DNA from 2 places in the Cupriavidus sp. SS-3 genome. Region 2 is predicted to be linked to the other one. Evidence: predicted binding sites of a transcription regulator. Region 2 holds the regulator's gene; the other holds the start of a gene.
The links. Region 2 encodes FliA, which starts transcription of late flagellar genes. Its sites were predicted from a motif close to CTAAAGTTTNNNNNNNNNNNGCCGNTA; they were not measured.
Positions count from the first base shown of each region.

Region 1 (7,340 bases), on a different contig from region 2:
CCGATGACGGCAACGTCGGGAGTGGCATGGTCAGGGGCGGGCATGGCGGCAGAGGGCATCGGCGGGGCTCGGCAGGACAGGGGGTGTTTCCGCCGCGGATTATAGAGCCTGCGGCAGCGCTAGAATGACGGTTTGCCGCACCTTGCCATCATGTCTTCCGCCACGCACTCCGCCAGCCAGCCCGACGATGCCGTCATTGCCGCCACCCGCCATTGGCTGGAACGCGCGGTGATCGGGCTCAACCTGTGCCCGTTCGCCAAGAGCGTGTACGTGAAGGAGCAGGTGCGCTATGTGGTCAGCGCTGTCACCGAGGCGCCCGATGTGATGGATGACCTGGAGCGCGAACTGCGCCTGCTGGCCGATGCCGATCCGGCGCAGATCGACACCACCCTGCTGATCCTGCCGCACGCGGTGGCCGATTTCCTCGACTTCAACGACCTGCTGTACTTCGCCGAACGCCTGCTCGCCAGCCTGGGGCTGGAAGGCACGCTGCAGATCGCCAGCTTCCATCCGCACTACCAGTTTGCCGGGACCGAGCCGGACGATATCGAGAACTACACCAACCGCGCGCCGTACCCCATCCTGCACCTGCTGCGCGAGGATTCGATCGCGCGCGCGGCGGCGGCGTTTCCCGATGCGGCTGACATCTACGAGCGCAACCAGGCGGTCATGCGGCGCCTCGGCCACGAGGGCTGGCGACGCTGGATGGCGGGCGAGGCTGAACCCGGGACCGAGTCAGGGTCCGAGTCCGGGAAGCCGTAGTTACGCCACCGCTGCCGGCTCGGTGAAGAAGCGCTCGCGCAGCTCTTCCAGTCCCAGCCGCCCCAGCACCTCTTCCAGCCGCTCGGCCGGACGCCGGCGCGGCAGGTCCTTGTACTGCGCGATGATCAGCTCGTTCTTCATCGAGTGTTCCCAGCCGACCAGCTCGGTCACGCTGACCTGGTAGCCGTGCGCCTCCAGCTGCAGGCAACGCAGCACGTTGGTCACCTGGCTGCCGAACTCGCGCGTATGCAGCGGGTGGCGCCAGATCTCCGTGAGCGGATTGCCCGCCAGCAGCTTGCCCTTGTGCTTGCGCAGCACGCCTGCCACCTCGGCCTGGCAGCACGGCACCAGTACGATGTGCTGCGCGCGCTTGGCCAGCGCGAAGCGGATGGCGTCGTCGGTGGCGGTATTGCACGCATGCAGCGCGGTGACCACGTCGACGGTGGGCGGCAGCTGCGGCGAGGTGATCGAGTCCGCCACCGACAGGTTCAGGAACGACATCCCCGGAAAACCCAGCCGCGCCGCCAGCGCCTGCGAGGTCTTCACCAGTTCTTCGCGGGTTTCGATGCCATAGATGTGCGAGTCGTCCTGCAGGGCCTTGAAGAACAGGTCGTACAGGATGAAGCCCAGGTACGACTTGCCGGCGCCGTGGTCTACCAGCGTGACGCGGCCGCGCGCGGCCTTGACTTCCTGCAGCAGCGGTTCGATGAACTGGAACAGGTGGTAGACCTGCTTGAGCTTGCGCCGGCTGTCCTGGTTCATCTTGCCGTCGCGGGTCAGGATATGGAGTTCCTTGAGCAGCTCGATGGACTGGCCGGGGCGGATTTCGTGGGTATTTGACATGGAGGGGACTGCACAGGCTGCGGAGCGCGGCGCGCTCCGGAATGGCGACAGTTTACCGAAAAGTCGGCCGGCGGCCGCCGGGGCTTGCCGTGTGCGCTAAAGTTCCCGGCGCGCCTGCCGTTGGTGATGAATCGATAACAAGCAGAGCGCCGGCTTGCGCCGTCGCCGCCAGACGATTCAGGGGACGCATGACGCATGAATCGGGACTGCGCCTGGAGCTTGCCGAGCCGGGCGAACAGGTGCATGCACGCTACACGCCGCAGCCGGGCCGGCTGCCGCCGGACCTGGCCACCCTGCAGCAGTGCCTGGAGGGGTTGGGCTGGTCCGGCGCGCGGCTGGATGCGCGCGCGGTGGCGCAGTTCCTGGCGCAATGCCAGCGGGCCGAGCATGAGATCGACGCCACCATCGGCGCACTGGTCGACGGCGCGTTCGAGCTCGACATCACCGCCGACGGCCTGGCGGTGCGGCTGACGCTGATGCCGCCGGAGGGCGGCCGGCCGGTCAGCGCGGACGAGATCCGCCGCGCCGTCGCGGAGCGCGGCGTGGTGGCGCCGATTCAATCCCTCGCGCTGGACGCCGCGCTGGCCGAAGGCGGCTGCGAGCTGCGCACCATTGCCGCCGGCATGTCGCCGCGGCAGGGCGAGCCGGCGCGCTTCATCAACCTGCTGGAGCCACGCAAGCCGGCGCAGCGCGACGACGATGCCGGCAAGGTGGACCTGCGCGAGCTGGGCAACCTGCTGCTGGTCAGCCCCGGCACGCCGCTGATGCGGCGCATTGCGGCGGTGCCGGGCCATGCCGGCGTCGACGTGTTCGGCCAGCCGATCGCCGCCGATCCGGTCGACGACCCGCCGTTTGCCGAGGGCCTGACCGGCGCGGCGACCGATGCGGACGACCCCGGGCTGCTGCGCGCGGTGATAGCCGGGTCGCCGGTGGTCGGGGTCTACGGCATCTCGGTCAGTCCCGTGGTGCAGGTGGAATCGGTGGACCTGCACTCCGGCAACGTGGCGTTCGATGGCACGCTGCGCGTGTCGGGCGACATCCGCACCGGCATGTCGGTCAACGTCAGCGGCGACGTGGTGGTCGAAGGCACCATCGAAGCCGCCAGCGTCGAGGCCGGCGGCAACGTCATCGTCAAGGGCGGCATTATCGGCAAGTCGGAAAGCGCCCATGCCGAAGGCGGTATCAGCCGCGCCAGCGTGCGCTGCAAGGGCGCGGTGAAGGCGCGCTTCATCGAGAATGCGGTGGTCGAGGCCGGCACCGAAGTCACCGTCGACAGCGGCATCCGCCAGAGCGATGTCGCCGCCGGCCAGCGCATCGTGGTGGGCGGCACCGGCGTGCAGGGCAGCATCAGCGGCGGCCGCAGCCGCGCCTTGCTGGCGGTGCGCGCCGCGGTGCTGGGCGCGCCGGCCGGCACCGCCACCAGCATCCAGGTCGGCCTCAATCCCTATGCCGACGCCCAGCGCGCCGCGCTCGAGGCCGAGCGCCGGCGCATGCTGGAAGAGCAGAACAAGGTCAGGCAGCTGGTGGACTTCTTTGCCAAGCACCCGGAGCGCGCCGTCGGCGACCTGCGCGAAAAGGCGCGCGCGACCCTGTTCAAGCTGTCGCGCGACCTGTTCGAGCTGGAGGCGCGCCTGACCGACCTGGGGCAGCAGATGCAGCCCGCCGCCGAGGCCGTCATCGACGCCCCGCGGCGCATCCATGGCGGGGTCACCCTGCAGGTGGGCAGCCGCGTGCTCAAAGTGATGGAAGACAAGCCCGGTGGCCAGATCCGGCTGGTCGACGACCGCATCATGGTCGGCTGAAGCGTGCGCTTCGTTGATCCCGCTTTGATCCGCGGGGATTTGTACTATCCTGCAGGTATGTCCTGGGGTGCCGCAGGATGGGCGACCGAGCTAGCGTTGGGCAATGAATGCAGAAGCGGATCAGCACTCTGTGGAAGCGTTACACCGAACCGACACACGTGGCACTTGAATGAACGGGAAGGCCAGCCATCGCGCTGGCCTTTCTGTTTTTGCGCCGGCCCTTTTGCAAGTGCGGGCAAGCACCGGCAAGTACAGGAATCGTGGCAGGGTAGGCTTGCGGCTCATGCCGCCCATAGCCGCAACTCGTGCAGTCCGCTGCGCGCCACGCGTGTGCCAAGCGCGCGTCCCTGTGCTTCGAACATGGCTTGCAGCCATGCCATGTCGACTTCGCGCGCATACGCCAGCCGGAAGTGGCTGCGCCGCAAAGGCACCAGCCGCAGCTCCGCACTGCCGCCGCCAGCGAAGCTGACGAATGCCATCAGCGCCAGGTCGGGGCGGTAGCTATCGTATCCGCCAATGCCCTCGTAATCGTTGATGAAGTCGCCGCAGCCATACAGGATAGGCTTGCCGGCATGCAGCTCGATGCCGAGCGGATGGTGCGAGGAATGCCCGTGCACGATGTCGATGCCTGCATGCTCGACCACCGCGCGGGCGAAGGCGCGCTGCGCGGGGTCGATGTGGTAGCCCCAGTTCGGGCCCCAGTGGATCGACAGCACCATGACATCGCCTGGGCGCCGCAGTTGGCGCGCCTGCGCGGCAATGTGTTGCTGCGAGGCCGCGGACCAGTCGTCCAGCAGGTTCACGCCCGAGTGCCCGGCGGTGGCGCGCCACGCCGCCGGCGTGCCGGCGTTAGTCATGGCGAAGGCGAGCACCACCACGCGACCGCCGCCGGGCCGAGGCAGCACTGCGGCGCGTGCCGCGCTGGCCTCGTCGGCGCCGGCCCCGGCGTGCGCGATGTGCGCCCCGTCCAGCGCGTCCAGCGTATCGGCCAGGCCCGCGCGGCCCCAGTCCAGCACATGGTTGTTGGCGAGGACCGCGCAGTCGATGCCGGCGGCCTGCAGGCAATCGACGTTGCGCGGATGCATGCGGTAGTGCACGGACTTGCCGGGCCAGGCATCGTTGCTGGTGGTGATGGCGGTTTCCAGGTTGGCGATGCGCGGCCGCGCGGCGCGGCTTGCCAGTTCCGCCAGCGCATCGCCCCACGGATAGTCCGACCCGGCCGGGCGTGCGATCGGGCCGGCCTTGCGTTCCGCCAGGCGCACGTAGTCGAGCGCGCAATGCACGTACGATTCATGCAGCAGCGGCTGGCTGGGATGCGCCAGGATCTGGTCGATGCCGCGACCGGTCATCACGTCGCCGCACAGGAACAGGGGAGGTTGGCTGGCAGGGTCCATCGTGCAGGCGCACGGCGCGCGGGCACCGTGCCGCCGTGCCTCCATGATAGGCCGCGCGGCCACGGCTGGATCCGGGCCCCACCCGCGGAATGCGCCGCGCGCAGCGCGCATTTACATTCGCGCGGTGCCTGCCTTAAATGATGAAGTCATCGGTCCTCGTGGCCATTTTTTTGCTCCTGACGCCGCGTGTCGTCCGATGTTCACAATCAGCATCGGGAGGCAGATCATGGCCCAGCCATCGCAGGAACATATTGAAGCACTTAAGGCGCAGTTGCGCGGACGCTTGCTGCAGCCGGGCGACGGCGGCTATGACGACGCGCGCCGGATCTGGAACGCGATGATCGACCGCCATCCGCAGTGGATCGTGCAGGCCGCAGGCGCCGCCGACGTTGCAGCGGCGGTGAACTTCGCGCGCGAGCATGGGGTGCTGCTGTCGGTACGCGGCGGCGGCCACAACATCGGCGGGCTGGCGATCTGCGAGGGCGGCATGGTGCTGGACCTGTCGACGATGCGCTCGGTGCGCGTCGATCCCCACGCGCAACGCGCGTGGGTGGAGCCGGGCGCCACGCTGCGCGACTTCGACCATGAAGCGCAGGCGCAGGGCCTGGCCACGCCGCTCGGCATCAATTCCACCACCGGCGTGGCCGGGCTGACGCTGGGCGGCGGCTTCGGCTGGCTCAGCCGCAAGTTCGGCACCACGGTCGACAACCTGGTGTCGGCGCAGGTCGTTACCGCCGACGGCAAGCTGGTGCGCGCCAGCAGCGACGAGAACGCCGATCTGTTCTGGGCACTGCGCGGCGGTGGCGGCAACTTCGGCGTGGTGACGATGTTCGAGTTCCGCCTGCATCCGGTCGGGCCGCAGGTCTATGGCGGACTGATCGTCTATCCGCTGGAGCAGGCCGCCAGCGTGCTGCCGGCCTATCGCGAGCTGTATGAATCGATGCCCGACGAGCTGACCGTGTGGGTGGTGCTGCGCCAGGCGCCGCCGCTGCCGTTCCTGCCGCCCGAGGCGCACGGCAAGCCGGTCGCGGCGCTGGCGATCTGCTATATCGGTCCCCCGGACCAGGGGCCGCAACTGGTGGAGCCGCTGCGCCAACTTGGCACCCCGTATGGCGAGCACCTGGGGCCGATGCCGCTCACCGCGTGGCAGCAGGCTTTCGATCCGCTGCTGACGCCGGGTGCGCGCAACTACTGGAAGTCGCATAACTTCGCCGGGCTGGACGACGGGCTGATCGCGATGCTGATCGAGCAGATCGGCAAGCTGCCGTCGCCGCAATGCGAGGTCTTTATCGGCGCCATGGGCGGGCAGACCAACCGCGTCGCGCCCGACGCCACCGCCTACGCCAACCGCGATGCCAAATTCATCATGAACCTGCACGGGCGCTGGGACAGTCCCGCGGACGACGACCGCTGCATCGGCTGGGCGCGCGAGGTGTTCCGCGCGGCCGCGCCGTTCGCGCTCGGCAGCGTCTATGTCAACTTCCTCACGCAGGAGGAGGTGGACCGCGTCGGCGCTGCCTATGGGCCGAACTACGAGCGGCTGGTGGCAGTCAAGCGGCGCTACGATCCCGACAACCTGTTCCGCCATAACCACAACATCAATCCCGCGGGCTGAAAGGCGGCGTATCGCGTGGCGGGCCGCATGGGGCAGGGGGCAGGGCCGCCTGCTCCGCCTTCACGCGGCTGCAATACGGCCATGCCAGCATCGCCGCGACCGCGTTGTATCCACAGGGAGAGCAAGCAGATGAGACCGGGTGAAGCAGAGCTGGTGCGGCGCATCCACAACGAGGTGGCCGACTACTACGACGAAGAGATCGAACTGGAACTGGACGATCGCGAGGCCAGCGAGGCCTTTGGCGATCCCGTGCACCTGGACGATCAGGCCGAGCAGGACAGCCGCCGGCGCTATTTCCGCGAGCTGTTCCGGCTGCAGGGCGAACTGGTGCGGCTGCAGAGCTGGGTGGCCGCCACCGGGCACAAGGTCGTGATCCTGTTCGAGGGGCGCGACGCCGCCGGCAAGGGCGGCGTGATCAAGCGCATCACCCAGCGGCTGAACCCGCGGGTCTGCCGCGTGGCCGCGCTGCCCGCGCCCAACGACCGCGAACGCACCCAGTGGTATTTCCAGCGCTACGTCGCGCACCTGCCCGCCGCTGGCGAGATCGTGCTGTTCGACCGCAGCTGGTACAACCGCGCCGGCGTCGAGCGCGTGATGGGCTTCTGTACCGACGACCAGTACGAAGAGTTCTTCCGCTCCGTGCCCGAATTCGAAAAGATGCTGGTGCGTTCCGGCATCCAGGTAATCAAGTACTGGTTCTCGATCACGCATGACGAGCAGCGCCTGCGCTTTCTCAGCCGCATCCATGATCCGCTCAAGCAGTGGAAGCTCAGCCCGATGGACCTGGAATCGCAGCGTCGCTGGGAAGACTACACGCGGGCCAAGGAGATCATGCTCGAGCGCACCCACATCGCCGAGGCGCCGTGGTGGGTGGTGCAGGCCGACGACAAGAAGCGCGCGCGGCTGAACTGCATCCATCACCTG
Region 1 covers NZ_JAYLVT010000003.1:8,442-15,781, forward strand. Annotated here, with positions in the region: gene U9J39_RS05945 (TIGR03862 family flavoprotein) at 1-59, opposite strand, end outside; gene U9J39_RS05950 (DUF1415 domain-containing protein) at 151-762, shown strand; gene U9J39_RS05955 (class I SAM-dependent methyltransferase) at 763-1,605, opposite strand; gene U9J39_RS05960 (DUF342 domain-containing protein) at 1,794-3,407, shown strand; gene U9J39_RS05965 (CapA family protein) at 3,689-4,801, opposite strand; gene U9J39_RS05970 (FAD-binding oxidoreductase) at 5,028-6,416, shown strand; gene ppk2 (polyphosphate kinase 2) at 6,546-7,340, shown strand, end outside.
Region 1: a site for FliA is predicted at 1,702-1,728, ahead of U9J39_RS05960 (DUF342 domain-containing protein). Genes of this name have one in related genera too.

Region 2 (7,340 bases):
ACCTTCCATGCCGTCGGCGAAGACACCGTGCGCGAGCGCGATGCCGTGCGCTGGCTGGCAACCGCCGAGGTGCGCGTGCCGGACAGCCCGGTGCGCGGCAAGGGCACGCCAGATGGCGGCATCGACGCCTGCCTGGTGGTGGCCCGCCTGGCCGACCGTGCTACCGGCGAGCTGCTCGATACACGCTACCTGCTGTGCGATCCGGCGCTGGCGCAGGATGCCGCGCAGGTGGCCCGCTGGGCCTTGTGGACCGACGCGGCCGAGGCCGGCCTGCGCACGCTGCGCCACGCCATCGACCATTTCGCGCAGGACGCAGGGGATGCGCCCGATGCCGCCGCCGTGGCCGCACTGCAGCTGGGCTTGTCGGTGCTGCGCCTGGAACACGCGCCCACCGCGGCCGCGCCCGCGTTCCTGGCGCGCCTGGCCGGCCGTACGGTGCGCCCGGGCGTGCCGGTGCCGGGCACCGTGCTCAATGAAGGCATGGGCCGCATGCTGGCGCTGCTCGACGTGCTGGAAAACTATCCGGGCCGCGGCAACGCCGCGCCCGCTGCCGCCGCGGAGGCCCTGCAGTGAGCACCCTCGCCATGGACCAGGCCGCGAGCCTGCGCCGCATGCTGGCGCCGCGCACCACGCGCCGCATCGCCGTGCTCGCCAGCGAACGCGGCGCCGGCGCGACCACCGTGGCGCTGGGTTTGTCGCATGCGCTGGCGATGCAAGGCGAGCGCGTGCTGCTGGTCGACGAAGACGCCAACGCCCCTGCCACGCGCTGGTCCGGCGCCAGGCCGGCGGGCACGCTGGCTGACGTCCACGCGGGCCGGCTGTCGCTCGATGCGGCGGCGGGCGTGAGCCCGCAAGGCGTGCTGTCGGTACTGCCGGCGGGCCGGCCGGTGCCGGGCGCTGCCTTGGCGCAGGCGGCGACGAACGATTTCCGCAGCGTGCTGGTCGATGCCGCCCCCGACGCCGACGGCGCGCTGTCGACGCTTGCGGGCGATGCGCACAACGTGCTGGTGGTGATGCGCCCGGAGCTGGCATCGATCACCGCCGCCTACGCCTGCATCAAGCGGCTGCACCACCTGTATGCGTGGCGCCAGTTCCACCTGATCGTCAACCTGGCGGCCAGCGAAGCCACGGTGCAGGCCATCCTGCGCAACCTGGCGCGCACTGCCAGCCAGTACCTCGGCGTCGAAGTGCTGTGCGCGGGCTGGCTGCCGGCGGATCCGCTGGTGGCGCGCGCCGCGCAGCTGGGCCGCTGCGTGGTCGATGCCTTCCCGGCCGCGCCGGCCACCGCGGCCCTGCGCCGCAGCGCCGGCGGCATCGGCGCCTGGCCGTTGCGCGCGGATGCCGCCGCGCCAGCAGCCGCGCCCGCCATGGCCTGAGCCTGCCAGCCATGCCACCCGAAACCACCACAGCCTGAGCCAGCCGGCACGCCAAGGCGTACCGGTCCAGCCATCCAGCAGTCACGAGAATTGCACCATGTACACGATCCAGGGAAAGCTCGAACAGGCCGATGTGGTCAAGGCGCACGCCCAGCTGGTGCGCCGCATCGCGCTGCAGCTCGCCGCGCGGCTGCCCGCCAGCGTGCAGATCGACGACCTGATCCAGGCCGGCATGATCGGCCTGCTCGACGCCGCCAAGCGCTATGAAGACACCCACGGCGCGCGCTTCGAGACCTACGCCAGCCAGCGCATCCGCGGCGCCATGCTCGACGAGGTGCGCGCCAACGACTGGCAATCGCGCAGCCTGCGCCAGTTCACCCGCCGCATCGAACGCACCCAGCGCAACCTGGAACAGAAGCTCGGCCGCACGCCGATCGACTCCGAAGTGGCCGAGGCCATGGAGATGCCGCTGGACGAATACCAGCTGCTGCTCAACGAGGTCTATGGCTGCCAGCTGCTGCACTATGAAGACTTCGAGCGCTCCGGCGAAGAAGACTTTCTCGACCGCCACCTCGGCGGCAGCGACGACGGCAACCCGCTGACCGTGCTGATGGAAAGCGGCATGCGCGAGGCACTGGTCCGCGCCATCGAACGCCTGCCCGAGCGCGAGAAGCTGGTGCTGTCGCTGTGCTACGACCAGGAACTGAACCTGCGCGAAATCGGCGCCGTGCTCGAGGTGACCGAGTCGCGCGTATGCCAGATCCGCGGCCAGGCCATCAACCGGCTGCGCAGCCAGTTGCGCGGCCTGCTGTGATGCCCGGCAAGGCGCGCGCCGCGCGTGGCGCTTGCTGGCTGCTGGCCGCGGTATCGGCGTGCGCGTGGGCCGCGTTCGACGCCGGCACCCGCCACGCCTGGACCGGCTCGGTCAACGGCCCGGCCCTGCACGGCCGCGGCCAGCGCGCGGTATCGCCGCCAATCCTGCCCACCGGCGTATTGCCGCAATCGGAAGGGGTCATTACCTCGGTGCGCTGGCGCTACAGCTTCGCCAAGACGCCGCCGGCGGAACTGCAGGCCTACCTGTGCAATGCGCAACGCTGCGTGTTGCTGACGCAGGCCGAGGGCAAGACCGATGCGTTCTTCGGCGACGATGCCACCAAGGGGTTTGTGTTTGCGTTCCGGGTGCCGGGGCAGGGGAGCCTGGTGCCGGTGTTGCAGGGGCGGAGTAATGAGGTGGTGGTGGGGTTCAGGTAGGGATGAATGTTCCGTTTTTTCGTCACTTATCAACAAGTGACGAAAAAATGGAACATCAGGCGATCCAGGGAAAGCCGTGTGAAAGCGGGCAATGAAATATGATCTTCTCAAGAATTCATGCTCGACGAACACCGCTCAAGCATTGGAGAACATCGGCATCCTGGCACATGACCCACGCAACATACAGACGCCCATTACGCCCGCCGAGCTATTATTCGTGGTTAGCAAGTCCAACCGTGTCGTGGAAAGAAGGCTGTATCCAAAAGGTTGGAAGCATGGCGCGTCCACCAACTGGTAGACCATGAGGAAGATATTCATTACCTTGGGATTGCTTACGCTTATGGCCGGAGCGTACGTATTTGTCACGGGTCTGCGCATCAGTTTTACGCCAAGCGTGACCATTACTGCCGTTAAGCTCTACGCTACCGAAGAGGATGCCAGTGCGCAGAGCGAGAACTTCCAGATGTTGCCAATCAATACCAAGTGCTATCTAACCAAGGTCGGGAGCAAGCACAACACTATGCGCGTGCGCTGCGAAGAGCCGGCGGTTGAGGGTTGGATTTGGGACTTCCACCTATTTGAGCCACCGCTTTGAGCTGCGAATCATATCTGCCACCACGACGGTGGCGTGGTCCCGCGCACGATTTGTGTACTCCCTCTCCCGCTTGTGGGAGAGGTTAGGGGTGAGGGCGGGAATATCAACGAAGTGAAGGCCGTCGCTATTACCACCGCCGGCCCTCACCCCCGCCCCTCTCCCGCAAGCGGGAGAGGGGAGAAAACCTGCAGCGTCATCATTGCCTCGAGCTTTCCAATTCCCGCTTGTGTACTCCCTCTCCCGCTTGCGGGAGAGGGTTGGGGTGAGGGCGAGCGCATCAACGAAGTGAACGCGCACGCTATTGCCATTGCAGAAAGCGCACAGCAACCGAACCCTTACCCGGCCGCCAGACTAACCCCACCCACACCCGCCGCCGCCTTCCCATCCTTCCCATACAACCCCGCATCCCCGCCACTATGCTGGCGCAGCGCCTGGATGGCTTCACGGGTGAAGTCGAGATGGGCGTCCACCACCGCCCCGTTGAGCGCATTGGCGTCACGCGCGGTGCGGGCCGCAAAGATCAGCCCGCGCCAGGCATCGGCCACGGCCGGTTCGACCTGGCGGCCGAGCAACTGGCCTTCTGGGCCCGCGCGCAGGCCCAGCGCGCCCATCTGGGCTTCGCGGGCCTTGAGCTGGCGGGACAAAGCCTGGCCCAGTTCGACCTTGCGCGTCAGCAGCCCGCTCAGGGACTGGAAGTCGCCCCGCTTGAGGGCGTCGCGCTCTTCGGCGAGGAGTTGGCCGAAGGCCTGGATGCCTTCGGTTTCGCGCTGCAGGGACTGGATCAGGCTCTGGCTCATGGTGGCTATTTGGGGTCGGCCTGGCCGAGCTCGCGCAGGGTGGCGAGCAGGCCATCGGCAATCTTGCCCGGGTCGATGCGGATCCGGCCTTCGGCGATGGCCTGGCGGATCTCTTCGACCTTGGCGGTATCGATATCGTCGTCAGCCGGCTGGGCCAGGCGGGCGCTGATGTCGCGCACCTGGGCGGCCAGCGGGCTGACGCTCAGGCCGGCGGACGGCGTGGCCGCATCGGCGGCGGCCGGGGCGGCGTGGGGCCGGGCGGCGTCGCCAGCGGCGGCGTCGGCCGGACGGGACGAGGTGGAGTGGTTGATCTTCACGGGGCGATCCTTGCTGGTTTCCTATGGCATTACGGACGCGCAGGCGAATTCTTTAGGGCGCCTGGCCCGGATTCGCTGCACGGCGGCTGCGGCGGCATTTTCGCACGCCGCCTGCCCCGGGATTCCAGTCAATTCAGCCACGATTACAGCACCTGGCGCACCGTCATTGCAGCACCACGGTGTCGCCGCTGCGCACCAGGCCATTGACCACCTGGCCGTTGCGCAGCCGTACCTGCACGGTATTGCCGGTGGCGGCGTCGGCCAGCACCTTGCCTTCGCTGGTGATCTGGAAGGCGTCGCCCTCGACCGCCACGGTGACGGTCTGGCCCTGGCGCACGGCGATGGCCTTGCGCAGCAGGTCGGTGCGCAGCGGCGAGCCGGCGGCGATGCGGTTGGCGGTGACGGCCCCCGCAAGCTGCGCCGGATCGGTGATCACCGCGCGCGGCAGCGCGCCCAGGTCGCCCTGGCGGATTTCCACATCGGCCTGGCCGACCGGCTCGCCCGGGCCCAGCGCGCGCGCGGCCACGTAATAGTCGGTCAGCACGGAGACGCGCGCCTGCATGTAGCGCACCCAGGGCCGCTCGCCGCCGCAGCGCACGCCTACCGAGACGCGTCCCCACGGGGAAGCGCCGGCGGGCAGGAACGGGTCGGGCGCGATGCATTCGGGCGCGCGCCCGCCTGACGGCGGCGCCACCTGCACGCTCACCTTGCCCGGCAGGCCGGCGGCCTGCTGCTGCAGGAAGCGCTCGACGGCCACGCGTGCGGGGTCTTCCGTGAAGGGGCTGCCCGCGGCGGAGGCGGGGCTGCCGGGACCATGCGCGGCCGGCGCCTGCATGGCGACCGGCGTGATCTGCGCCGGCGCGGCGCCCGCGGCGCCAGGGCCAAGCAGGCAGGCGCCAAGCAGGTAAGCGCCCAGCGGCGCTTGCGCCAGGCGGCGCGCGTTGCGGCAATGCTGTTTCATCTGGACTTCCCGGCAAGGACGGCGCACGGCCCCGTGACTGGCTGCGCGCGCCGTATACATCTGTCATCGGGGCCCATTGTAGGCAGCGCCTCGCGCGCGGGCGGGCCGAAATGCGCGGATTTCCCGTCCTTATTCATCCGATTGGCGTGACAGGTCCCCGCCTAAGATGCCAACCCTGAAGAACCCCGGTTCGCCCCGCTTATGGGGGCGCCTTGTCAGCAGGGAGATGCAGATGATTGACAGACTCGACGCGGCGCTACGCTTCCAGCAGGAAGCGCTGAGCCTGCGCAACCAGCGGCAGTCGGTGATTGCCTCGAACATCGCGCACGCGGACACGCCCGGCTACAAGGCGCGCGACTTTGATTTCTCCAGCACGCTGGCGCAGACCGTGGAGCGCGGCCACCGCAACGAGGGCATGTCGCTGTCGACCACGTCGGTGCGCCACCTGCCCGCGCAGGCGCCCGGGCGCGAGGAATTCGACCTGGCCTACCGCATCCCGCTGCAGTCCAGCGTGGACGGCAACACCGTGGAAATGGACACCGAACGCGTGGCCTTTGCCGACAACGCCGTGCACTTCGAGTCCGGCCTGACGGTGATGAATTCCAGGATCAAGACCATGCTGGCGGCAATCCAGCAGTAACGCAGGAGCGAACCCATGCCGGCAATGAACATCTTCGACGTCGCGGGCTCGGCCATGGCCGCGCAGTCGCAGCGCATGAACGTGACCGCGTCCAACCTGGCCAACGCCGACAGCGTGGTCAGCCCCAACGGCCAGGCCTACCGCGCCAAGCAGGTGGTGTTCGGCATGGCGCCCACGCCGGGACAGACCGATATCGGCGGCGTGCAGGTGCAGGGCGTGAGCGAGGACCCGTCGCCCCCGCGCATGGTGCACAACCCCACCCATCCGATGGCCAATGCGCAGGGCTATGTGGTGATGCCCAACGTCAACCCGGTGGAGGAGATGGTCAACATGATCTCGGCCTCGCGCTCCTACCAGGCCAACGTGGAGGTGCTCAACACCGCCAAGAACATGATGCTCAAGACGCTGACGATCGGCCAGTGACACGCGCCGGCCCATCACGGCAACGGCTCCATCCGCACCTCGCACACAAGCAACTGACATGACCACCACCCCGCCGGTAGGCAGCAACACGCAAGGCATCAACGACGCGCTCAAGAGCGGCAGCGCCAGCGCGTCCGAGCTGCAGAACAACTTCCTGACCATGCTCGTCACGCAGATGAACAACCAGGATCCGCTCAACCCGATGGACAACGCGCAGCTGACCTCGCAGCTGGCGCAGATCAGCACGGTCAGCGGCATGCAGACCATGAACGCGACGCTGTCGCAGCTGCTGGGGCAGGTCAGCGCCAGCCGCGCCATGGATTCCGCGGCGCTGATCGGCCGTACCGTGATGGTGCCGGGCAAGCAGGTCTCGGTGGAAGGCGGCGTGCCGGGCAAGATCGGCGTGGACCTGCCGTCGACCGCGGACGCGGTCACCGTCGACGTGCTCGACAAGGACGGCAACGTGGTGCGCACCATCGACATGAAGGGCCAGACCGCGGGCGTGCACAACATCGCGTGGGACGGCAAGAACAACGCCGGCGTGGCGGTGGCCGACGGCGACTACACCTTCAAGGTGAGCGCCACCGCCAACGGCACCTCGGTGAAGCCGGTGGCGCTGGTGTACGGCAAGGTCGAGAGCATCAGCGGCGACGCCAGCGGCGTGCTGGTGGACCTGGGCGACGGCCAGACCGCCAACGTCGACGACGTGCGCCGCATTCTCTAATACGCAGGTGCCGGCAGCGCGCGGGCGCCAGGCCGGCTTCAACCACAGCCTAGATAAAAGGAAGCAATCATGGGTTTCGGTCAAGGGGTAAGCGGCCTGAACGCCGCCGCGTCCAACCTGGACGTGATCGGCAACAACATCGCCAACGCCAACACGGTTGGCTACAAGCAATCGGCCGCGCAGTTCGCCGACGTCTACGCGGGTACCAAGATCGGCCTGGGCGTGCGCGTGAACTCGGTGGTGCAGTCGTTCAACC
Region 2 covers NZ_JAYLVT010000011.1:131,582-138,921, reverse strand. Annotated here, with positions in the region: gene flhF (flagellar biosynthesis protein FlhF) at 1-573, shown strand, start outside; gene U9J39_RS18275 (MinD/ParA family ATP-binding protein) at 585-1,376, shown strand; gene U9J39_RS18270 (RNA polymerase sigma factor FliA) at 1,474-2,190, shown strand; gene U9J39_RS18265 (flagellar protein FlhE) at 2,190-2,627, shown strand; gene U9J39_RS18260 (hypothetical protein) at 2,929-3,222, shown strand; gene U9J39_RS18255 (flagellar protein FlgN) at 3,558-4,019, opposite strand; gene flgM (flagellar biosynthesis anti-sigma factor FlgM) at 4,025-4,336, opposite strand; gene flgA (flagellar basal body P-ring formation chaperone FlgA) at 4,500-5,297, opposite strand; gene flgB (flagellar basal body rod protein FlgB) at 5,530-5,937, shown strand; gene flgC (flagellar basal body rod protein FlgC) at 5,953-6,360, shown strand; gene flgD (flagellar hook assembly protein FlgD) at 6,419-7,084, shown strand; gene flgE (flagellar hook protein FlgE) at 7,154-7,340, shown strand, end outside.